3 regions of the Arthrobacter woluwensis genome follow, and region 2 is predicted to be linked to each of the others. Evidence: riboswitches for the same ligand, from Rfam matches in the RefSeq annotation. Region 2 holds a riboswitch; each other region holds the start of a gene.
The links. Region 2 has a riboswitch for thiamine pyrophosphate ahead of thiC (phosphomethylpyrimidine synthase ThiC). Riboswitches for the same ligand answer to the same signal wherever they lie in the genome.
Positions count from the first base shown of each region.

Region 1: another riboswitch for thiamine pyrophosphate. It lies ahead of thiO (glycine oxidase ThiO); the one in region 2 lies ahead of thiC (phosphomethylpyrimidine synthase ThiC).
Region 3: another riboswitch for thiamine pyrophosphate. It lies ahead of QFZ52_RS14445 (ECF transporter S component); the one in region 2 lies ahead of thiC (phosphomethylpyrimidine synthase ThiC).

Region 1 covers NZ_JAUSXR010000001.1:2,351,929-2,359,457, forward strand. Annotated here, with positions in the region: gene moeB (molybdopterin-synthase adenylyltransferase MoeB) at 1-992, opposite strand, end outside; gene QFZ52_RS10675 (TetR/AcrR family transcriptional regulator) at 1,097-1,720, shown strand; gene QFZ52_RS10680 (DUF3107 domain-containing protein) at 1,896-2,120, shown strand; gene QFZ52_RS10685 (hypothetical protein) at 2,127-2,429, shown strand; gene QFZ52_RS10690 (thiazole synthase) at 2,642-3,439, opposite strand; gene thiS (sulfur carrier protein ThiS) at 3,441-3,677, opposite strand; gene thiO (glycine oxidase ThiO) at 3,674-4,873, opposite strand; TPP riboswitch at 4,869-4,985, opposite strand; gene thiE (thiamine phosphate synthase) at 5,013-5,675, shown strand; gene QFZ52_RS10710 (DUF805 domain-containing protein) at 5,750-6,451, opposite strand; gene QFZ52_RS10715 (DUF805 domain-containing protein) at 6,558-7,268, opposite strand; gene QFZ52_RS10720 (DUF805 domain-containing protein) at 7,403-7,529, opposite strand, start outside.
Region 2 covers NZ_JAUSXR010000001.1:2,015,526-2,023,054, reverse strand. Annotated here, with positions in the region: gene ffh (signal recognition particle protein) at 1-636, shown strand, start outside; gene QFZ52_RS09220 (alpha/beta fold hydrolase) at 640-1,149, shown strand; gene thiC (phosphomethylpyrimidine synthase ThiC) at 1,226-2,998, opposite strand; TPP riboswitch at 2,992-3,098, opposite strand; gene QFZ52_RS09210 (amidohydrolase family protein) at 3,201-4,328, shown strand; gene QFZ52_RS09205 (VOC family protein) at 4,356-5,234, shown strand; gene QFZ52_RS09200 (hypothetical protein) at 5,307-5,753, shown strand; gene QFZ52_RS09195 (cation diffusion facilitator family transporter) at 5,838-6,713, opposite strand; gene QFZ52_RS09190 (hypothetical protein) at 6,753-6,908, shown strand; gene QFZ52_RS09185 (ArsR/SmtB family transcription factor) at 6,893-7,258, opposite strand.
Region 3 covers NZ_JAUSXR010000001.1:3,137,589-3,145,117, reverse strand. Annotated here, with positions in the region: gene QFZ52_RS14460 (MMPL family transporter) at 1-671, opposite strand, end outside; gene QFZ52_RS14455 (TetR family transcriptional regulator) at 756-1,427, opposite strand; gene QFZ52_RS14450 (DsbA family protein) at 1,498-2,205, opposite strand; TPP riboswitch at 2,498-2,618, shown strand; gene QFZ52_RS14445 (ECF transporter S component) at 2,663-3,277, shown strand; gene QFZ52_RS14440 (ABC transporter ATP-binding protein) at 3,280-4,965, shown strand; gene QFZ52_RS14435 (energy-coupling factor transporter transmembrane component T family protein) at 4,962-5,783, shown strand; gene QFZ52_RS14430 (UDP-N-acetylglucosamine 1-carboxyvinyltransferase) at 5,959-7,479, shown strand.

The DNA.
Region 1 (7,529 bases), 340 kb from region 2:
ATCGCCACGATGTCCCGCTCCCCCGTCTCCCGCACGTCCACCAGCAGGAAGTCCCGCGCCCCGGCGTCGCGCTCTTCCAGCATCGCGGCCAGGCGCCGCGCGTCGATCACTCCGTCGTCTGCACCGCCGGCCTCCGACGACGACGGCGCCTCCTCCGCAGGAGCCGTGCCGCAGAACACGGCGTAGTCGCTCAGCTCGGTGATGGGCTGCGCCTCCGGATCCTTGAGCACGGTGATCTCCCGCCAGGACCCGCCCAGGGCATCGAACAGCGCGACGCGGCCCAGCAGGGACCGGCCCACGCCCGTCACGAGCTTGATGGCCTCGCTCACCATGAGGGAGCCCACCGCGGCGCACAGCATGCCGAACACCCCGCCTTCGCCGCAGCTCGGGACGCTGCCGGCCGGCGGGGCTTCGGGGTACAGATCCCGGTAGGTGGGGCCGTGCTGCTCCCAGAACACGCTCACCTGCCCGTCGAACCGGAAGATCGAGCCCCACACGTACGGCTTGCCGGCGATCGCCGCGGCGTCGTTGACGAGGTAGCGGGTCTCGAAGTTGTCGGCCCCGTCCAGGATCAGGTCGTACTGGCGGAAGAGCTCCACGGCGTTGGACGAGTCCAGGCGGACGCGGTGCTGGACCACGGTCACCAGCGGGTTCAGCTCGGCGATGGCCAGCGCGGCCGATTCGGTCTTCGGCAGCCCCACTCGATCCACCGTGTGCATCACCTGCCGCTGGAGATTGCTCAGCTCCACGACGTCGTCGTCCACCACGCCCAGGGTGCCCACGCCCGCAGCCGCGAGATAGAGCAGGGCCGGAGAGCCCAGCCCACCGGCGCCGATCACCAGGACGCGCGCGTTCTTCAGCCGGCGCTGACCCTCGGAGCCGATCTCCGGGATGATCACGTGCCGCGAATAGCGCTCGAGCTCTTCGCGGGTCAGATCCGCCGCGGGTTCGACCAGGGGCGGCAGGGCGGTGCGGGAAGTCAGGGAGGACATGTCTTCAATGTATGCCCACCGCCTCACACGCGTCATATTACCTATGGGTAAACTGGCCTTCACGCCGGACGCACAGGGATGGCGCTGGAAGTAAAGGATGGAATGTGACGGTGAGCGAAGCACGGCCGGGCGCTCGTACCGCGCGTCTTCCCCGGGACGAACGGCGGGCACAGCTGCTCCAGGCGGCCCAGGAGGTGTTCGTCGCGAACGGCTATCACGGCGCCGCGATGGACGAGATCGCCGAGACGGCCCGGGTCAGCAAGCCGGTCCTCTACCAGCACTTCCCCTCCAAACGGGAACTCTTCCTCGCGCTCCTGGAAAGCCATCTGGCGGTGCTGACGGACATGCTCCTGAGCGCCATCGACTCCACCACGGACAACAAGCTCCGCGTCCAGGCCGTCATGCGGGCCTACTTCGAGTTCATGGCCGGCGACGATCAGGCGCACCGCCTGGTCTTCGAGTCCGGGCTGACCAATGACGAGGAGGTCAGCGACCGTCTGGAGACGTTCAACCGGACCTTCGCGGACGCGGTCGCCCGGGTGATCGCCGAAGACACGAAACTCCCGCTCCTGGAGGCACAGCTCCTGGGCCGCGGTCTGGCCGGCATGGCCCAGGTCAGTGCGAGGTACTGGCTCGAGACGGACGGGAAGCTCGACCTCGACGTCGCCAGCGACCTCATCTACCGCCTCGCCTGGCGCGGCATCAGCCGCTTCCCGAAGGAGAGCTGAGCGCGCGGCGTCCACGCCACGCCACGCCGACTGCTCTGCCCGACCTCGTGTTCGCTCCCAGCGTGCCCGAACGGGCCTTCTCCCCCGGCCCGCCATATTAGGCTTGGAACAGCTGTTGAAGCCTGCGGTGCGCCGTGTTCGTCCGTGGCCCGCACGAAACTGCCAGGAGGCAATTGTGGAAGTAAAGATCGGCATCCAGAACGTCGCTCGCGAAGTCGTGTTCGAGTCCTCCGAGGAAGCGGAGGCCATCGCCACCGCCGTCTCCGAGGCGCTGGCCTCCGGCGGGCAGCTCTCCCTCACCGACGACAAGGGCCGTCGCGTGATCATCCCCGCCGCGGTCCTCGGCTATGTCGAGATGGGCCCGGAGGAGCAGCGCCGCGTCGGTTTCGGCGCTCTGTAGGCAGACATGCTGTCCTTGATCATCCCGGTCCTGCTCGTGGCGGCCGTCGGCGCGCTCGCCTGGGCCGTCAACCGGCAGCGCGCCACGCTGGGCGCCGCGCTCCCGGCCGGGGCGGGCGTCCTGGTCACCGCGCTGAGCTGGATCATCTTCATCGCGTTCGGACTGGGCTACCTGCCCGGCTGGACCTGGCTGCCGTGGATCGGACCGCTGGTCCTGGGCATCGCGGCGTCGTTCGCCGTGTCCTGGATCCTCAGCTCCCGCCGGTCCGCCGAGGACGCCAAGGCGCTGACGGAGATCCTGAAGGTCTGACTCAGTCAGCGCAGACGTCTTCAGGCCCGACGCCGAGGGGCGCCTCCCGTACCGTTCAGGTCCGGGAGGCGCCCCTCAGTCGTTGTGGCCAGGCGGGCCCAGGCCTGCCGCGCTGCGCAGCGGTCGGGCGTAGCCTGCGGAATCAGCCCGCGATCAAGCGTGGCCCGCAGTGCGCGCACACGCCCGGAAGCCGCCGTCGTCGAGCCCGCGCCTCAGAGGAACTCGGCCCGGCCCTCCATGCTGGACGAGGCCAGGGCGTGCTCCCGCCGGGGGATGCGGCCTGCGGTCCGGGCGAGGCGGCCCGCGACCACGGCATGCCGGAACGCTGTCGCCATCCGCACGGGGTCCTGTGCACGAGTCACGGCCGTGGCCAGCAACACCGCGTCACAGCCCAGTTCCATCGCCAGCGCCGCGTCCGAGGCGGTGCCGATGCCGGCGTCGAGCACGACGGGAACGGACGCCCGGGAGACGATCACTTCGATGTTGTGCGGATTGAGGATGCCCAGCCCCGTGCCGATCGGGGCGCCCAGCGGCATCACGGCCGTGGCGCCGAGCTGTTCGAGGCGCAGGGCCAGGACGGGGTCGTCGTTCGTGTAGGCGAAGACCTTGAAGCCCCGGGACACGAGCTGCTCGGTAGCGTCCACGAGCTCCACGGCATCCGGGAGCAGCGTGTGCTCATCGGCGATGACCTCGAGCTTCACCCAGTCCGTCTCCAGAGCCTCGCGCGCCAGTTCCGCGGTGAGCACGGCGTCGCGCGCCGTGAAGCATCCGGCTGTGTTCGGCAGGACGCGGATCCCCTGGTCCACGAGCAGCTGGAACAAGGAGCCGCTTTGTGCCGGGCTGTACCGGCGCATCGCCACGGTGGTGAGCTCGGTCCCGGAGGCGACGAGCGCAGCGCCCAAGCCGTCCAGGCTCGGTGCCCCTCCCGTGCCCATGATGAGCCGGGAGCCCAGCTCCACGCCGTCCACCACCAGCGGATCGAGCCTCTGGTCCTGCAGGATCTCCGTCATGTCAGCCTCCCTGCACCGCGGTCACGAGTTCCAGTTCATCGCCGTCTTCCAGCGCGGTCCCGGACCACAGGCTCCGCGGGATCACGGTGGCGTTCCGGGCCACGGCCATCCCGACGCGGCGTCCGTCCGCGGCCCGTCCATCGGCCAGGATCTCGCGACCCGTCACCTGAGAGACCAGGACCGCCACGGTGGCGTCCTCCCCCACGGCGCGCTGTTCGCCGTTCACCGTGATGTTCATGCGTGCGCCTCCACTGTGTTCTCCTTCAGAAGTCCCGGGCTGAACCGGTCGGGCCGGAAGGCCGCCCAGCGCCCGTCGGAGTGTCCGTCGAGCAGGTCCAGGACCGCCCGGGCCGCCACCGGCGTCAGCAGGACGCCGTGCCGGAAGAATCCCGTGGCGATGACTAGACCCGCCACCTCGCCGCTGCCTGCCGCGGCGACCCGCCCGAGCAGTGGCGCGTTGTCCGGTGTCCCGGGCCGCGCCCGGGCAGTGATCTCCTCGAGTTCGAGCTCCGCGACTGCGGGGACCAGCTGCTGTGCGTCCCGGAGCAGCTGGTGCACACCGCCCGCCGACACTCCGGCCTGCCCGTCCTCGCGCTGGGTCGCTCCGATGACAACGGTGCCGTCGTCGCGGGGCACGAGGTAGACGGGGAGGCCACGGACCGAGCCGCGCACCGTCGCGGAGAGGAAAGGCCGCAGGCGTTCCGGGACCCGCAGGCGCAGGATGTCCCCGTGCACCGGGCGCAGCGGCAGGTCGAGCCCCTCGGGAAGCCCTCGCAGTTCGGGCGATGCCAGGCCGTTCGCCACGACGACCTCGTCCGCGGTCACGACACGGCCCGAGGCGAGCAGGACCCCCGTCACCCGGCCCGCCGTGGAGCCGCCGTCGTCGTCCGCCGACCAATGCAGCGCATCCGCGCGCTCGGTCAGCACCGTCCCGCCGTCGCGTCGGAAGGCCTCCAGCATCACGGCGTGCAGGACCCGCGGATCCACCTGATGGTCACTCGGGGTGAGGAACGCGCCGGACAGCTGGGGCGAGAGCAGAGGCTCCATCCGACGCGCCTCGCGCAGCGACACCGTCTGAACCTCAAGGCCGTGCGCCTGCTGCGCCGCCTGCAGGTCGGCGAGCGCGGCACGGTCGGCCGCGTCGAAGCCCACCACGAGGGTCGGCGTCGTCCGGTGGCCGTTGAGGGGTCCGAAGGGGGCGGCGAAATCCTCCCAGAGCGCCGCCGATTCCAGCGTCAGTCCGAGGAGGGCTTCCTCCTGATAGTGGTATTCGCTCACCGGGGCCAGCATGCCGGCGGCGGCGAAGGTCGCGCCCTGTGCGGGCGCCGGGTCGATCAGGGTCACGCGGCGGCCGGAGCGCAGCAGCGTCCAGGCGATCCCCAGGCCCACGATGCCCGCGCCGATCACCGCGACGTCCGCCGGCTCCTGCTCCATGCTCCTCGTCCTTCCCTACGCCGGTACTAGCCGGATCAGGTGTGGCGGTCGGCGCTCAAGCCCTCTCAGCCGGCGAATGTGACCATCCGCTCCGGCTCCCGCAGTACCGCACCAGTCTAGAGGAACTAGGCTGAAGCCCATGGGTAATCGAGCAATTGCGACACCATCCCTCGCCGCCGCACGGCTGTACGTCTGCACGGATTCGCGCGCGGAACGAGGGGACTTCGCGGACTTCGTGGACGCCGCGTACTCGGGCGGGGTGGACATCATCCAGCTGCGGGACAAGAAGATCGAAGCGGCCGAGGAACTGGAACTCCTCACGGTGCTCCGGGAGGCCGCCGAACGCCATGGGAAGCTCTGGGCTGTGAATGACCGGGCCGACATCGCTCGCCTGTCCGGCAGCCCGGTGCTGCACGTGGGCCAGAAGGACCTGCCGCTGCCTGCCGCGCGTTCTCTGCTGAACGACGACGTCCTGCTCGGCCTCTCGAGCCACGCGCCGGAGCAGGTGGACGCCGCCCTCGCTGCCGCGGCCCGCGGCGAGACCGACTACTTCTGCGCAGGGCCGCTCTGGGCGACGCCGACCAAGCCCGGCCGCGCCGGGGTGGGTCTCGATCTGGTCCGGTACGCGGACTCGACCGGGACCTCCGTGCCGTGGTTCGCCATCGGCGGCATCGATCACAGCAACGTGGCCCAGGTGGTCGAGGCCGGGGCGCGGCGCGTGGTGGTGGTCCGCGCCGTCACCGAGGCCTCGGACCCCGCGGACGCCGCCCGGCGCCTGCTGGCGGAGCTTCCCGACGCCTGACATTTCTCTTAAACCGCCACGGCCCCGGCCGCCTTCTCGCGAAGGCGCCGGGGCCGTGGTCGTCGCAGCCGGAGCTACTGGACTTCGTACTTCATGCCCTCGGGCTTGCTGGGCATGGCACACAGCACGATGAGGATGATGCCACCCACGTACGGGATGAACGTGAGAAAGAACATCGGGCCGGGGAAGCCTGCGTCATGCAGACGGCGCCACGCGACGGCGATGAACGGCACCAGCAGAGCCAGGCTGATGAGGCCACCGAGGATCAGGAGGATGATGCCGAACACCATCGCTCCCGTGAAAGTGACGTCCGAGGAGGACGTGTAACCGGTCGAGGAGTCCGAGTAGGCGGACTGGGAGACGATCCCACCAATGAACAGACCGTAGCCGATGGCTACCGGAATGCCCGCCACCAGTGCCTGGAAGAGGTACCACCACCAGAACTCACTCCGGCTGGCGCGGCCCTTGAAGTTCGCGTAGTTGGCGAAGCCCATCTTGATGGCCTGCGAGAACCCGACGCTCGGGCGCGGGACGTACGGCGGGTAGAGGCCGCCGCTATAGGCGGGCTGGCCGTAGGGGCTGGAGGGCTGCTGCTGGTAGCCCTGCTGGCCGTAAGGCTGCTGCTGGCCGTACTGAGGAGCCTGCGGCGCCTGAGGGGCCCCGTACTGGGGTGCCTGAGGAGGCTGCTGGCCGTAGGACGGCTGCTGCGGCGGCTGCTGCGGCTGCTGCTGCGGCTGGCCGCCGTTGTTGTTCTGCCAATCGGGTTGTTGCGTCATGGTCCTGTTCTTTCCCTGTTCATGGGTGCGCTTGATGCTTCTTCACCGTACAGTCTCCACCACATCCAGCCTTCGCTCAATGGGGAAAACTCCCCATTGAACAGGCTCAATATCCGTACTTCATGCCTTCGGGACTGCTTTCCATGGCAAGGAGCGCCAGCACGACCACCGAGCCGAACGGCACGAGGCTCAGCAGGACGAACCAGCCGCTGTAACCGGCGTCGTGCAGACGGCGGACCCGCAGAGCGAGCCCGGGGATCAGAAGCGCCAGTGCCACGATGAGGAAGAGGATGCCCAGAACGATTCCGGCCACCAGCGGAGCACTCCAGATGAAGTCGGTCTCCGGACTGCGGTAACCGCGTCGGGACGACGTCGACAGCGCCCCGCCCAGCGACGTCATGATGCCGGCGAACAGGAAGAAGTACGCCACATAGCCGAGGATCCCGAGCACCAGGTACTCGAAGACGAACCACCACCAGAACTCGGAGTTGACCGCACGGCCGTTGAACGTGGCGTAGTTGCGGAAGCCGGACTTGATGGCGTCCACGAACCCGACGCGGGGGCGTGGCACGAACGGGACGGGCTGACCCCATCCCGGCGCCTGCCACGCGGGAGTCTGCCAGGCGAGACCGCCCTGCGGATGAGGCTGCGGGTAGGCCTGGGGGTACTGCTGCGGGTACTGCTGTGAGTACCCCGGCGCGGTGTCCGGTGGGACCGGGACGCCCGCGCCAGGCTGGACCGGCTGGGGGCCGGGCTGCGACGGCTGCGTGCCGGTCATGGGAGGGGTGTCGCCGGGGTGGTTCGGAGGCTGGCTCATGATCACGCTTTCCCTGGTGTTGTCCTGTTCTCCCGCCAGTCTCGCCCACCGAACGCTCCAGGGAAAGGAAAGGCCGCCACGGAGAGTCTCCGTGGCGGCCTTTCAAGGCTCCATCCTGGCCGTCGACGACGGCGTCAGAAACTCGCGTCGAAGCGCGCGCCTTCGGGCTTGGGAGCCTGAGCCCACAGGAACAGGAGCACCAGGTTGCCGATCGGCACGAGGTAAAGGAGCAGGAACCAGGCGCTGAAGTTGGCGTCGTGC
Region 2 (7,529 bases):
GAGCAGGCCGAGCAGAACTGGGACAAGGACGAAGCAGCCCGGATGGCGAAGAAGTTCGCCGACCAGGAGGACTTCACCTTCGAGGACTTCCTCGCCCAGATGCAGCAGATCCGCAAAATGGGCTCGATGAAGAAGATGCTCATGATGATGCCCGGCGCACAGAACATGCGTCAGCAGCTGGAGCAGTTCGACGAGCGCGAGATCGACCGCGTCGAGGCGATGGTCCGCTCCATGACCCCGCACGAGCGTGTGGCGCCGAAGATCATCAACGGCTCGCGCCGCGCCCGCATCGCCCGTGGTTCCGGCGTGCACGTCTCCGAGGTCAACGGCCTCCTGGAGCGCTTCGGCCAGGCTCAGAAGATGATGAAGAAGATGGCGCAGGGCGGTATGCCGGGGATGCCCGGCATGTCGATGGGCGCCGGTGGCGGAACGGCTCGTAAGGCGGCCAAGAAGAACGCCGGCAAGAAGAAGGCCCGCTCGGGCAACCCGGCGAAGGCCGCTCAGGAACTGCGCGAGGCCGAGGCCCGGAAGGCGAACCGCGCCCCGTCCGGCGCCGCTTTCGGGCAGCAGGCGCAGGACTTCGACCCGTCCACCATGGAGCTCCCCAAGGGCTTCGAGAAGTTCCTGGGCAAATAAGGTTTGGTCCTGAACAGCACCGGCGCGCTGCCCCGGGTGGTCTTCGTCCCCGGGCGTGACGCGTCCGGGGCCGCCGCCTGGCCGCGGCAGCACGGACTGGCGCTCGAATTCGACGCGCTGTTCCTCAAGCAGCCGGACGGTCAGGCCCTCGACGCCGAGGCGGTCCTCGGCACCCTGGCCGACGTGCCGTCCGTCCTTGTGGCGCATGGCGAGGGCTCGACGGCGGCCGTGCAGGCCGCCGTCGAGTATCCCTCACTGGTGCGGGCCCTGGTCCTGTGCGAACCCTGGTTGCCGGACCTCACCGCGCCCCGTCCCCAGGGGACCGAGGGTGCGATCATCCCGGGTGTCCCGATGCTCGTGCTCTCCGGCGGGTGGGAGCCCGCCTATGAGCGCACCGCACGGCTCCTGGCCGAGTCCGGGGCGGAACACGTCGTGGCGCCCGGAGGTCACCGGCCGCAGGATTCCGCCGAGGGCGCGGCCGCCATCAAGGACTTCCTCCGCCGAACCGCCTGAGAGACGCATTGCGGGGTCACTTAAGGCCGGCTCCGGACGGACCATCCGGCATCAAATGACCCCGCATTCCTGCGACTCAGTCCTGGGGTGCGCCCACCGGGATCGATTCCACGTAGACCTTGCCGCCCTGGGACCGGAACTCCCGGCTCTTCGCCGCCATCCCGGCCAGTGCTTCCTGAGCCAGTGCTTCCTCCACCGTGGCCTCCTGAGCTTCCCGCGAACCGAAGTCCCGTCGGATGTCCTGGGAGATCCTCATGGAACAGAACTTCGGCCCGCACATCGAACAGAAGTGTGCCGTCTTGGCCGGTTCGGCGGGCAGCGTCTCGTCATGGAAGGCCTCGGCCGTGGCGGGGTCGAGGGACAGCGAGAACTGGTCCTTCCAGCGGAACTCGAACCGGGCCTTGGACAGGGCGTCGTCCCGTTCGTGCGCTCCCGGGTGGCCCTTGGCCAGGTCCGCCGCGTGGGCCGCGATCTTGTACGTGATCACACCGGTCTTCACGTCGTCCTTGTTCGGCAGCCCCAGATGCTCCTTGGGCGTGACGTAACACAGCATGGCCGTGCCGTAGCGGGCGATCTCCGTGGCGCCGATGGCCGAGGTGATGTGGTCGTAACCCGGGGCGACGTCCGTCACGAGCGGGCCGAGCGTGTAGAACGGGGCGCCGTCGCAGAGTTCCTGCTGGCGTTCCACGTTCTCGCGGACCAGGTGGAACGGGATGTGTCCCGGTCCTTCCACCATCACCTGCACGTCGTACTCCCACGCCCGCTTGGTCAGTTCGGCGAGCGTGTCCAGTTCGGCGAACTGTGCGGCGTCGTTGGCATCCGCGGTGGAGCCGGGGCGCAGCCCGTCACCCAGGGAGAACGCGACGTCGTACTGCGCGAAGATCTCACAGAGTTCGTCGAAGTGCGTGTACAGGAAGTTCTCCTGGTGATGCGCCAGGCACCAGCCGGCCATGATGGAGCCGCCGCGGGACACGATCCCGGTGACGCGGTCCGCCGTGAGGGGCACGTACCGCAGCAGCACCCCGGTATGGACGGTCATGTAGTCCACGCCCTGCTCACACTGCTCGATCACGGTGTCCCGGAAGACCTCCCAGGTGAGCGCCGAGGCGTCGCCGTTGACCTTCTCCAGCGCCTGGTAGATGGGCACGGTCCCGATCGGCACGGGGGAGTTCCGCAGGATCCACTCGCGAGTGGTGTGGATGTCGTCTCCGGTGGAGAGATCCATGACGGTGTCGGCGCCCCACAGGGTGGCCCAGTGGAGCTTGTCGACCTCCTCGGCGATGGAACTGGTCACGGCGGAGTTGCCGATGTTCGCGTTGATCTTGACCAGGAACTCCTTGCCGATGATCATCGGTTCGGATTCCGGGTGGTTGATGTTGGCGGGGATGATCGCGCGCCCGGCCGCGACCTCGGAACGGACCAGCTCCACGGGGCAGTTCTCGCGGAGCGCCACGAATCTCATCTCCGGAGTCACGATCCCGGCGCGGGCGTAGTGCATCTGGGTCACCCGCCGCCCGGGCCGTGCCCTGAGCGGAGGGCGCTGCGCACCCCGCCACTCCTGGGAGGCGGCGCCGCGGCGTGCGGCGGAGCGGCCGTCGTCGAGCAGATCACGCTGGCGCCCTTCGTACTCTTCGACGTCGCCGCGGGATGCGATCCAGCCGGCGCGGAGGGCCGGCAGGCCATGCTCGGGATCGCTGCCCGGGCCGACCGTGCGGTACGCCTGGAACGGGGCGTTGGCCGTGCCGTCGGGGGAGTCGTCCAGCTGGATGCTCGTCACGGGCACGGCGATGCCGTCGTCTCCCGTGAGGAATTCCAGGCTGTGGGCAGGGGATTGCTGCAAGGATTTCATCGGTACTCACTTCCTTCGCCGGCATTACCCGGTCAGGTTCTACGGTCCGGACAGTGGCAGTCCGATCTCAGCCCCTCCTGGGACACCCGTGTGGTCGCGAACACCGTAGCACGGTCCGGACGGGGCGCTCCGCAACGCCCGGCTCGTGACCGTCATCTCCCACTCGCAGGCTCGCTGACCTACGCTTGAAGCCATGCCGGACATGCGACGTCACCCAGTCATCGAGTTCACGGGCCCCGTTCTGCTGGGGCCGGACGACGAAGCGCTCGGGCTCTGGTCCGTGGACGGACGCCTGACCTTCAGGATGCCCACGGTGGAACCGGACCTCACGCTGGACGGCTGGGTGGTCCCCGGCCTGGTGGACGCGCACTGCCACATCGGCCTCGTGGAGGGCGGCGCCGCGGACGAACCCACCTCCCTGGCGCAGGCCCGCGCCGACCTGGCCGCCGGCACTCTTCTGGTGCGCGACGCCGGGTCCCCGGCGGACACCCGCTGGCTCGCCGGGCGGGCCGACGCGCCGCGCATCATCCGGGCGGCGCGGCACGTCGCCGCCTCCCGTCGCTACCTCCGCGGCCTGGCCCTCGAGGTCGAGGACCGGGACCTCGTCGAGACCGTCCGCGAGCAGGCACGGCTCTCCGTGGCTGCTGACGCGCGGGGCTGGGTGAAGCTGGTGGGGGACTGGATCGACCGCGACGCCGGGGACCTCCGCCCATCGTTCCCCGCCGAACTGGTGGCGGAGGCGATCGCCGCGGCCCACGAGGAGGGCGCCCGGGTCACGGCGCACTGCTTCGGGGAGGAGGTCCTGGACGACGTCATCGCCGCCGGGATCGACTGCATCGAGCACGCCACGGGACTTCAGCCGGAGCACCTGCCCCGGCTCGTGGAGGCGGGTATTCCGATCGTCCCCACCTTGGTCAACATCGCCACGTTCCCGGACATCGTGGCGCAGGCCGAGCCGAAGTTCCCGGTCTACGCGGCGCATATGCACGCCCTCTGGGAGCGGCGTTACGAGAACGTCGCGCGTGCCTATTCCGCGGGGGTGCAGGTCTTCGCGGGGACGGACGCGGGCAGCGTGATCGCGCACGGGCGGATCGCGGACGAGATCGCTGAGTTGCACCGTGCCGGGCTGCCGTCGGTGGTGGCCCTGGACGCCGCGTGCTGGTCGGCCCGCGAGTGGCTCGGGGCGGAGAACCTCGAAGAGGGCGCCCCGGCGGATGTGGTGCTGTATGCACAGGACCCGCGGCGGAACCTGGGAACGCTGGCCGCGCCGCGCCGTGTGGTCCTGAACGGCGACCTGCCGGGTGAAAAACGCGCCACCGGGATGGAATAAATTGAAGCTTCAAGTAATTTTAGAGGTATGAACACTTCGCTCCCGCAGTCCCAGGACCTCCTCCCCGCCGATCTGAGCATGGGGACCGTCATGCTCAAGGTCGCCGATATGAACCTCATGAGCGACTACTACCAGCGCGCCCTTGGCCTGGAGGTCGTCGCCGAACAGGACGGCGGCCTCTACCTCGGCCGTGGCGACTCCGCCCTCGTCCACCTGGAGCCGGCCGCCGGACTGCAGCTGCCGGGCAGGGGAGAGGCCGGGCTCTTCCACACGGCGCTCCTCTTTGAAGATCAGGCGTCCCTCGCCGCGACGCTGGCCACGGCCGCCTCCTATGACGCGCGGCTCTTCCAGGGCAGCGCCGATCACCTGGTCAGCCAGGCGTTCTACTTCGGCGACCCCGAGGGCAACGGCATCGAGCTGTACTACGACCGCCCGCGCAGCGAATGGTCCTGGGACGGGAGCACCGTCGTCATGGACTCGCTGCCGCTGGACCCCAACGGCTACCTCGGGGAGCACCTGAGCGAGACGGCGCTGCAGCAGCAGCGGCAGGCGCGTGCCGACGTCGGGCACGTGCATCTGCAGGTCGGCGACGTCGCGACCGCCGCGCGCTTCTACGTGGACACGCTGGGCTTCGAGCGCACCGCCGAGATCGGGAACAGCGCGCTCTTCGTCTCCGCGGGCGGCTACCACCACCACATGGCCATGAACGTGTGGAACAGCCGCGGCGCCGGTCCCCGCAAGGACACGCTGGGCCTCGGCGAGGTCCTCCTCCACGTCCCGGCGGACGACGACGTCGCGGCGCTCGCGGACCGTCTGCTCGTCGCCGGGGTGACCCATCACCACACCGGTGCGGAATTGCGCTTCGAAGACCCGTGGCGCAACCAGGTGCGCGTCGCGGTGGGATAGCCTGAAGCCATCCGGCTCCAGTCGTCCTGGAGATCCGGGAACCCCAGCGCCACCGACGAACCCGAGGATGACATGAGCCAGTCGAACGCTTTCGTAGAGGTCTTCATCGCCACTCACCAGGAGGCCCTGCAGCGGGCCAAGGCTTTGTCCGGCGGTGCGGCCCCGGACGGGTCCGCTCTCCGGATCCCCGGCATCAGTGATTTCGAAGTCGAGCAGCTGTGCTCTCTGGCCGCACAGGCCGTGCACACCCAGGGCGAGCAGGAACTTGAGATGGCGGACATCGCCGTCGACGAGCTGTACGCCTTCCCGGCCTCCGCCGTCCGCGTTCTGGAGGAACTGCCCGGCTACCAGAGCGACGGCGAGGACCCGGCGCTCCAGTCGGTGGCGGTCCAGTGGGCGGCTGACGAGGACGTGCCGTTCGCGGCCGGTGAGGCGCAGCAGTACCTGCTCGCCCTGTCCGCGCTCGCGGGCAGGACCGATTCCTCCTCCCGGAACCGGCTGTACCTGTACTCGGCCTGACGTTTGCGAAAGGCGCGTGGGCACCGGCCTGGAGAGGCCGGCGCCCACGCGCCTTTCTGTTGCCGGGAAGCCTGCGAATCCGGCTCAGGACGGGCCGGTCGCGGTGACCCGCACCGTCACCTCGTCCAGTTTGGGCAGGTGCCGTTTCAGGGATTTCTCGGCGTCTTCCGCGACCAGATCGGCCTCGGCGAGCGTGAGGGCCGAGGTGCGGACGACGGCGTCGCCGTGCAGACGGTGACCGACCCAGCGGAGGCGCACGCGCTCGACCGCCTCGATTCCCGCGACGTGTTCGAGGGCATGCTCGGCGCGGTCCACGAGTTCCGGTTCGATGCCGTCCATGAGCCTGCGTCCCACGGAACGGACCGTGCCGATGAGCAGCACGGCGATCATGACCGAGATCAGCAGTCCGACCAGGGGATCCGCGAGAGGGAAGCCGAGCAGGACTCCGACGCCGCCGAGCACCACGGCGAGCGACGTGAAACCATCGGTTCGGGCATGGACGCCGTCGGCGACGAGTGCGGCCGATCCGATCCGCCGGCCCACCCGGATGCGGTAGACCGCCACCGCCTCGTTGCCGAGGAAGCCGATGACGCCGGCCGCGATCACCCAGCCGATGTTCTCCACCGGGCGCGGCGTGATGATCCGGTCCACGGCCTCCCAGGCGGCGATCACGGAGGAGAGGGCGATCATGAGCACGATGAACAGGCCCGCCAGATCCTCCGACCTGCCGAAGCCGTAGGTGTAGCGCCGGGTCGCGGCCCGGCGGGAGAGCACGAAGGCGATCCACAGCGGCACCGCCGTCAGAGCGTCGGACAGATTGTGGATGGTGTCGGCCAGCAGGGCCACCGAACCCGAGAAGGCCACCACCGCGGCCTGCGCGGCAGTGGTGAGCAGCATGATGACGAGGCTCAGCTTCAGAGCGCGGATGCCTTCTGAATGCGCTTCGAGGGCATCGTCGATCGAGTCCGACGTGTCGTGGGAATGCGGGACGAAGAGCCCGTGGAGAAACCCCTTCAGCCCCGAGGGGTGCGCGTGGTCATGGTCATGGCCGTGGCCGTGGCCGTGATCGTGGGAGTGGCCGTGCGCTCCGTGGCCATGCGGATGTCCGGCGTCGTGTCCGTGCGCGTGCTCGTCCGTCGTCATGCCTCGCCCTGACCGGTGTGGTGGTGGCGCGGGAGGCCGCCGAGGGAGTGTTCCGCCTGGAAGATCGCGTCGGAGACGAGCTGGGAGGCGTGCTCGTTCTCGAGGCGGTAGAACACTCGCTGCCCTTCCTGCCGGGTGGCGACGATCCGGGCCATCCTCAGCTTGGCCAGATGCTGCGACACTGCGGCGGGGGACTTGCCCACAAGTTCGGCGAGATGATTGACGGAGAGTTCCTCCTCGCGTCGCAGCGCCAGGATGATCCGCACCCGGGTGGCGTCCGCGAGCAGGGTGAAGACCTCCACGGCCAGTTCCACGAACTGACCGTCGGGATCCATTCCGCATATCTGCTTATCTGCGTCCATACGCAGATTATTGCACGATGGCATCGCGGGATGTCATGTGGAGGGATGGGGGAGTGACACGAAGCCCCCGGCGCCTCCGGGGCTCGATATCCGGCGTCGGGCCCCGACGGTTCAGCGCGCTGCGCGGCGCATTAGGCACCCTTGGCCGTCTCTGGCATAATGGACGGGTACCTGATCTGCGTGGCCCCTCTTCCCGTGCATGATCATGTTCCTTTCGAACCCTCCAGTATGGCCCGCCCCACGGGAGCAGAACGCTGGGTTCAACCCCGTT
Region 3 (7,529 bases), 1.1 Mb from region 2:
AAGCGGATGCCCTGCGAGGCGTCGGACTTGCGCTTGTTGAAGTCCAGCTCGGCCTGGTGGCTCGCGAGTTCCTTGGCGGCCGCGTCGGCCTTGGCGCGGCCGGCGTTGTAGTCCTTCTCCGCGGCGGCGATCTGGGCGGCTGCGGCCTCGGCCTGGGCGGCGGGCACCTGCACGCCCGAGTTCTGGGCTGCGGCGGCCTGCGCCTTGGCGCTGTCCAGCTGCTTCTTGGCGTCGTCCAGCTGCTTGTTGCCGGCCTCCTGCTGGGCCTTGCCGGCGTCGAGCTGCTTCTGCGCCGCGGCCAGCTTCGCCGGGGCGGCGTCCACCTCGGCCTGCGTGGTGAACGGGTCCACGCTCGACTGGACCTGCGAGGTGCCGTTGAGCTTGGTCAGCGCGTCGGAGACGGCCTTCTTCTGCTCGTCCGTGAACGGCTTGCCGTCCTTGTTCTGGAACACCACGGACGCCGTGCCGCCAGCCGCCTCGGGGAGCGCCTGCTTGAGGTGGTCGATGACCCGCTGTGTCTCGGTCCCCGGGATCTTGAACTCGTTGGTCAGCTGCCCCTTGAACAGCGCGGCGGAGCCGCCCACGGCCAGGAGTACCACGAGCCAGAAGGAGACGACCCACCAGCGGTGCCGGTAGGAGAACTTGCCGAGCCTGTAGAGCAGGAGTGCCATGGTCTGTGCCTTTGTTGGTGCCGGTGGTGCGGAGCGGAGTGCGAGTGGACGGGAGGTCTGGGGTTCCTGGGCGGCGTGAGCCGCTCAGGCGAAGCCGTTGCGGAGGTGCTGGAGGGCCTGGGTGATGAGGTTTCTGAGGACCATGCTGTGGGCATCCGTCACCTGTCCACTGCGAGGAGCCTCGTGCTCCAGCCAGTACTCCATGGCGGCCTTCCCGGCGCCGATGATGGCGCCCACCATGGTTCTGACGAAGAAGGGGTCCGCTTTTGTTCCCAGACGTTCCACCGCGGCGGCGCTGAGCTTACTGGTGGCATCATCCCAGGCCATGAGCTGCCAGCGCTGGACCTGGGGCTGGTTCTCGGTCAGGAGGCACATCCGCGCCATGCGGGAGAGCGATCCGGGCTCGACGAGCGCCATGACCGCGGCGATCGCGGAGTCGAGGATCGTCTCGTCGGCGGGGCGCTGGCGGAACTCCTCGATGGCGCCGTCCAGGAAGTTCTGGACCGTGGCCGCCAGGGCCGCTTCGGGGCTCGGGAAGTAGTTGAAGAAGGTGCGGCGGGAGATGCCGACGGCGTCGGCCAGGTCCTCCGCCGTGAAGTTGCCCAGGCCGTTTTCGGAGAGCAGGTTGACCGCGGCCTCGATGATGGCGGCGCGAGTGGCCTGCTTATTGAGCTCGCGGCGAGAGGTCTTCTCCTCCGCGGAGCCGCCGTGGGGATGATCCGGTGGAGTTCCGTCCAGGAAAGTGGTGGAGTCCATGCTCCGATGCTACGGCAATTTGTGCACCCAGTGCAATTAGGGGACCGAGTGCAAAGTTCGGGGCTGGTGCTCAGTTCCCCAGAACCTGATCGAGCGGGGCCTTCAGGGTGTTGTAGTCACTGGAGTCGACCTGCAGCAGCTGACCTTCCAGCACCAGGGAGGGGGTGCCCCGCAGGCCGAGTTCCTTGGCATCGTCGAGGTCGCGCTGGACGCGGGTCGCGACGGCCGGGGACGTGAAGTCCTTGGCGAAGCGGTCCATGTTCAGCCCCAGTTCGCGGGCGTATCCGGTGAAGGTCTCCGCCTGGCCCGACGTCGACTTGGCCCATTCGGCCTGCTTGCTGAACACGAGGTGGCTCATCTTCTCGAGGGCGCCCTGCTCGGCCGCGGCCTCCACGGCCTTGGCCGCGAGCGGGGCGTTCTCATGCATGGGGAGCGGGAAGTTGCGCACGACGATCCGCACCTCGGACCCGTACTCCTTCTTGGCCCGCTCGATCAGCGTGTCCATCTTGGCGCAGTACGGGCACTGGTAATCGGTGAAGAGGATGAGCGTGGTCCGCGGCTTCGCCGGGTTGGCGATGATCCGCGCATCCGAGGGGACCAGCTTCGCCATGAGCTCGGCGGACGGCGTGGCCGGTGCGGTGGCCGTGGCGCTCGCGGACGGCGCGGAGGCATTGGACGACGACGGCGCCCCGCACGCTCCCAGCGTCCCCGCGGCGACCACGAGGGCCAGCGAGGCGAGGAGGGTCTTGGCGGTCAGTCCGGCCTTCTGGGTGCGCATCAGTCTTCTTCCATCGTCACGTTCGGCTTGCGTGTGAGCCTAACGAGGGCGCGGAGGCGGGGCCAAGTTTCGTGAGGCGGGCCACCCGTGTTTTCTGTAGGCGTGGCGCTGAACTCGCTATGAAGGGTTTGAGGTCGCTACCGGCGACAGCGACCTCCGGCTCTCCCTAGCGAGTTCGGCAGCCGGGAGGCGTCCCGCGCGCACCCGGCCCGGGCTGACTTCCGCGGCACCCGGGGAATGTGACAGCGGGGCCTGCGCCGGCGTCGTCGTGCAGGTATAAACTGGGACGCACAACGAACGACAGGGGAGCGCCGCCACCGCAGGGTGTGTGGGCGCTGAGAGTGCGGAGCAACCGCAGACCCTCGAACCTGATCCGGTTAGTACCGGCGATAGGGAGTCGAGCATCTCAGAACGTGCCTCCGGGCACCTCCCCTCCTGTAATCCCAGGAGGATGACAATGACTACTCAGGCTGTTGCCCAGCGTCGTGGCTGGCGCGTGGTGGACATCGTGGTGGCGGCACTGATCGCCGTGGCCGGTGGCGTGCTGTTCTGGGCGTGGTCCCAGGGCGCGAACCTGATCACCCCGCTGACCGCCGCCTACGCCCCGCTCTCGGGCCTCTACGCCGGTGGCTGGATGATCCCGGCCGTGCTCGGCGCGCTCATCATCCGCAAGCCCGGCGCCGCCATCTTCTGCGAGGCCGTGGCTGCGAGCGGTGAGCTCATCATGGGCTCGCAGTACGGCCTGACCGTGCTGATCTCCGGGCTGCTCCAGGGCCTCGGCGCGGAGCTGATCTTCGCCGCGTTCCTCTACCGGAAGTTCAACCTGCCCACCGCGCTCCTGGCCGGAGCGGCATCCGGGCTCTTCTGCGGCCTCAACGACAGCTTCCTGCCTTGGGGCTGGAACATCGCCTACGACGGCACCGCCAAGTTCCTCTACATCCTCTTCTGCCTCATCTCCGGCGCCGTGATCGCAGGCGCGCTGTCCTGGGTGGCCACGCGTGGCCTGGCCCGGACCGGCGCCCTCGCCTCCTTCGCCTCCCGCAAGGCCCGTACCGAGCCGGTCTTCGGCTGATCATGAGCGGAGTCGCCGGCGGCGTGCAGCCGGCCCGCGTCACGGCACGGGACTGGGGCTGGCGCCACGGCGGGCGCAGCCGCGCTGCTGTGGCGGGACTCGACCTCGACCTGGAACCCGGGGAGAAGGTCCTCCTGCTGGGCCCGTCCGGCGCGGGCAAGTCGACGCTGCTCCACGCCCTCGCCGGAGTTCTCGGCTCTGCGGAGGACGACGACGCCGACGAGTCCGGCACGCTGCTGATCGACGGCCGTGCGCCCAGGGACGCCCGGGGCCGGGCCGGTCTGGTGCAGCAGGATCCGGAGACGCAGGTGGTGCTCGGCCGCGTGGGCGACGACGTCGCCTTCGGAGCGGAGAACCTCGCCGTGCCGCCCTCTGAGATCTGGCCTCGGGTGCGCCAGGCCCTGCACGACGTCGGGCTCGGGTTTCTGCCCCTCGACCACCCCACCCATGCCCTGTCCGGCGGGCAGAAGCAGCGGCTGGCGCTCGCAGGGGTGCTCGCGATGCGCCCCGGACTGGTGCTGCTGGATGAGCCCACCGCCAACCTGGACCCCGACGGCGTGCTCGAGGTCCGCGATGCCGTGATCCGTGCGGTCGCCGCCTCCGGTGCCACGCTCCTGGTGGTCGAGCACCGGGTGGAGGTGTGGAAGGACTCGGTGGACCGTGTGGTGGTTCTGGGTGCGGGCGCCGACGGGCCGTCGGGCGTGGTCGCGTCCGGTGATCCCGACGCCGTGCTCGACGCGCAGGGTGAGGCTCTGGCCGCCCAGGGAGTCTGGATCCCGGGACGGGTGCCGGTGCTGGCGGGCGCGGGCCGTTCCGGAAGTCGCGTCCTGTCCGAGGCCGGCGCGGGCCGTTCCGGAGATCGCACGGTCGGCCGTTCGAGCGCTGGTTCCGTGGCGTCCCGTCCCGCGACGTCGCCTGCCGGCGCGGTCCTTTTGGAAGCCCGCGACCTGGCGGTGAGCCGGGCGTCAGCGTCCCGCCGTGGACTCGCGCCCCGGAAGTCCGTCCCCGTGCTGAGCGGGGTGGAGCTGGAGTTGCGGGCCGGCAGCGCGCTCTCGGTGACCGGGCCCAATGGCGTGGGCAAATCGACCCTGGCCCTCACCCTGGCGGGGCTGCTCGCCCCGGCCGGGGGCGCCGTCGTCGGCTCGTCCGAGTTACTGGCCGCGGGTGCTGCCCTGCCCCGGCACCCGGAGCCGTACCGCTGGAAGGCGAAGGAGCTGATCACCCGGATCGGCACCGTGTTCCAGGAGCCCGAGCACCAGTTCGTGACCGGCAGCGTGCTGGACGAACTGCGCTTCGGGCCGCGGCAGCTGGGTCGCGGCGAGGAGCGCGTGGACGAGCTGCTGCACCGGCTGAGGCTCGACGGCCTGGCCGACGCCAACCCGTACACCCTGTCCGGGGGCGAGAAGCGGCGGCTGTCCGTCGCGACCGTGCTCGCCGCCCATCCCCGGCTGCTGATCCTGGACGAGCCCACCTTCGGGCAGGACGCGCGTACCTGGGCTGAGCTGGGCTCACTGCTGCTCGAACTGCTCGACGAGGGCGTCTCGCTCCTGTCCGTCACGCACGACGCCGACTTCACCCGCGCCCTCGGCGCCACGGAGCTGGTGCTCGGGGGAGCCCCGGGGCCGGAGCTCGCGGGCGCGGCCGCCGTCGTGCGAACCGGGGATGAACCCGGAAAGGGGGAGGCATGAGCGTCGTGACCGAGGACCGCGCCGTCGTGGACCCGTACGCGGCGTCCCGTGCCGAGCTTCCGCTCCTGGGGCGTGCGAATCCGCTGTCCAAGTTCGGCGCGCTCGCGATCATCACGCTCGCCCTCGTGTGGTCGATCGACTGGCTGTCGGCCGGGATCGCGGTGCTCTGCGAGCTCCTCGTGCTGCCGCTGGCGGGCCTGAATCTCCGCCTGCTGTGGACCAGGGCGTGGCCGCTCGTGGCCGCCGCCGTCCTGGGCGGCTGGAGCACGGCGGTGCTCGCCCCGGACAAGGGGCCGCTCATTTTCAGTTTCGGGATCTGGACCATGGGCGAACATTCTCTGCTCCTGGGTGTCGGGTTCCTCCTGCGTGGACTCGCGATCGCACTGCCGGCGGTGATCGTCATGGCGTGCACCGAGCCGACCGACCTGGCCGATGCTCTGGCACAGCTGGCGCGCCTCCCGCACCGCTTCGTCCTGGGCACCCTCGCGGCGCTGCGCCTGGTGGGACTCATGGTGGCCGAGTGGCAGACCATCGGCATGGCTCGCCGGGCACGCGGGGTCGGTGCCACCGGGAACGTCCTGTCCGGGCTTGCCGCGAAGCTGGGGCAGAGTTTCGGGCTGCTCGTCCAGTCGATCCGCCGGGCCTCCCGTCTGGCTGTGACCATGGAGGCCCGGGGCTTCGGCGCCGGGCCGCGAACATGGGCCCGCCCGTCCCGGCTCTCCGCGGTCGACACCTGGGTGGTGCTCGGCTCTGTGGTCATCGCCGGGCTGTCCGTGGGGATCTCGGTGCTGCTCGGCGTCTGGCACGTGGTGTACTGACCGGGCTGAGGGGTGGTCGGGTTTGATGGCCTGGGCTGCTGAGTGGCCTGGGCTTGCGGATCGTGACGCGAAATTCCGGAAGAAATATCGCACCCTGCGACTTAGGTATCCCATATTCACGCCGACGGGCCGGTGATTTGCTTCGCGGTAACTCACATCTGATATATTCATGCTCATGACTGAGACGATGGATCACCTGGCTTCCTGGCTTCGCGACGCCCGCAGCGAGAAGGGCTGGACGCAGGGCAAGCTGGCCGAGGAGCTCGGCACCAGCCAGAGCGCCGTGGCCCGTATGGAGACCGGCAAGCAGAATCTGAGCCTGCGCATGATCCGCCGCTTGGAGGATCTCTTCGAGGCAACGCTCCTGACCCCCGCGCGGCCGCGCGTCACCCACCTGCGGGTGGAGGGCGGACATCAGCTCAGCGGCGCGGTGGACGTCAACAGCAGCAAGAACGCCGGCGTCGCGCTTCTGCTGGCCAGCCTCATCAACCGCGGCACCACCACGCTGCGCCGCCTGGCGCGCATCGAGGAGGTCAACCGGATCGTCGAGGTGCTGGCGAGCATCGGCGTCGAGTGCACCTGGCTCAACGACAACGATCTGCAGATCCGCCGCCCCGCCGTCCTGGACCTGGACGCCATGGATGTGGACGCGGCCCGTCGCACCCGCAGCGTCATCATGCTCCTCGGCCCGCTCCTGGACGAGCGCGAGGAGTACCAGCTGCCCTACGCCGGCGGCTGCGACCTCGGCACCCGCACCGTGGAGCCGCACATGCAGGCGCTGCGCCAGTTCGGGCTCGCCGTGGAGGCCAAGTCCGGCTTCTACCTGGTCCAGGCCCCCGAGGCCGACAGCAAGGACCGCACCTTCGTGCTGACCGAGCGTGGCGACACCGTCACCGAGAACGCGATCATGGCCGCCGCGCACCGCACCGGCACCACCGTGATCCGCAACGCGAGCCCCAACTACATGGTCCAGGACCTCTGCTTCTACCTGCAGATGCTGGGCGTGACCATCGAGGGCATCGGCACCACCACGCTGCGCATCACGGGCCGCACCAACATCAACCAGGACATCGAGTACTTCCCGTCCGAGGACCCGATCGAGGCCATGAGCCTGATCACCGCGGGCATCGTGACGAACTCCGAGGTCACCGTGCGCCGTGTGCCGATCGAGTTCATGGAGATCGAGCTGGCCTTCCTGCAGCACATGGGCCAGGAACTGGAGATCTCCGGCGAGTACGTGGCGCGCAACGGCCACACGCGCCTGGTGGACGTCACCACCAAGCCGAGCAAGCTGCACGCCTCCGTGGACAAGATCCACCCCATGCCGTTCCCGGGCATGAACATCGACAACCTGCCGTTCTTCGCGGTCATCGCGGCCAACGCCGAGGGTCAGACGATGATCCACGACTGGGTCTACGAGAACCGGGCCATCTACCTGACGGAGCTCAACCGTCTCGGCGCCAACGTGCAGCTCCTGGATCCGCACCGCATCTACGTCAACGGCCCGACCAAGTGGCGCGCGGCCGAGATCGGCTGCCCGCCGGCTCTCCGCCCCGCGGCCTGCCTGCTGCTCGCGATGCTCGCGGCCCGCGGCACCTCGACCCTGCGCAACATCTACGTGATCGAGCGCGGCTACGCAGACCTCGCGGACCGGCTGAACTCCATCGGCGCCCGGATCGAGTACTTCGAGGACTGATCCTCCGCGCGCGGTTCGCGAGAGAACAGGTGATGCCCCCAAAACCCGGT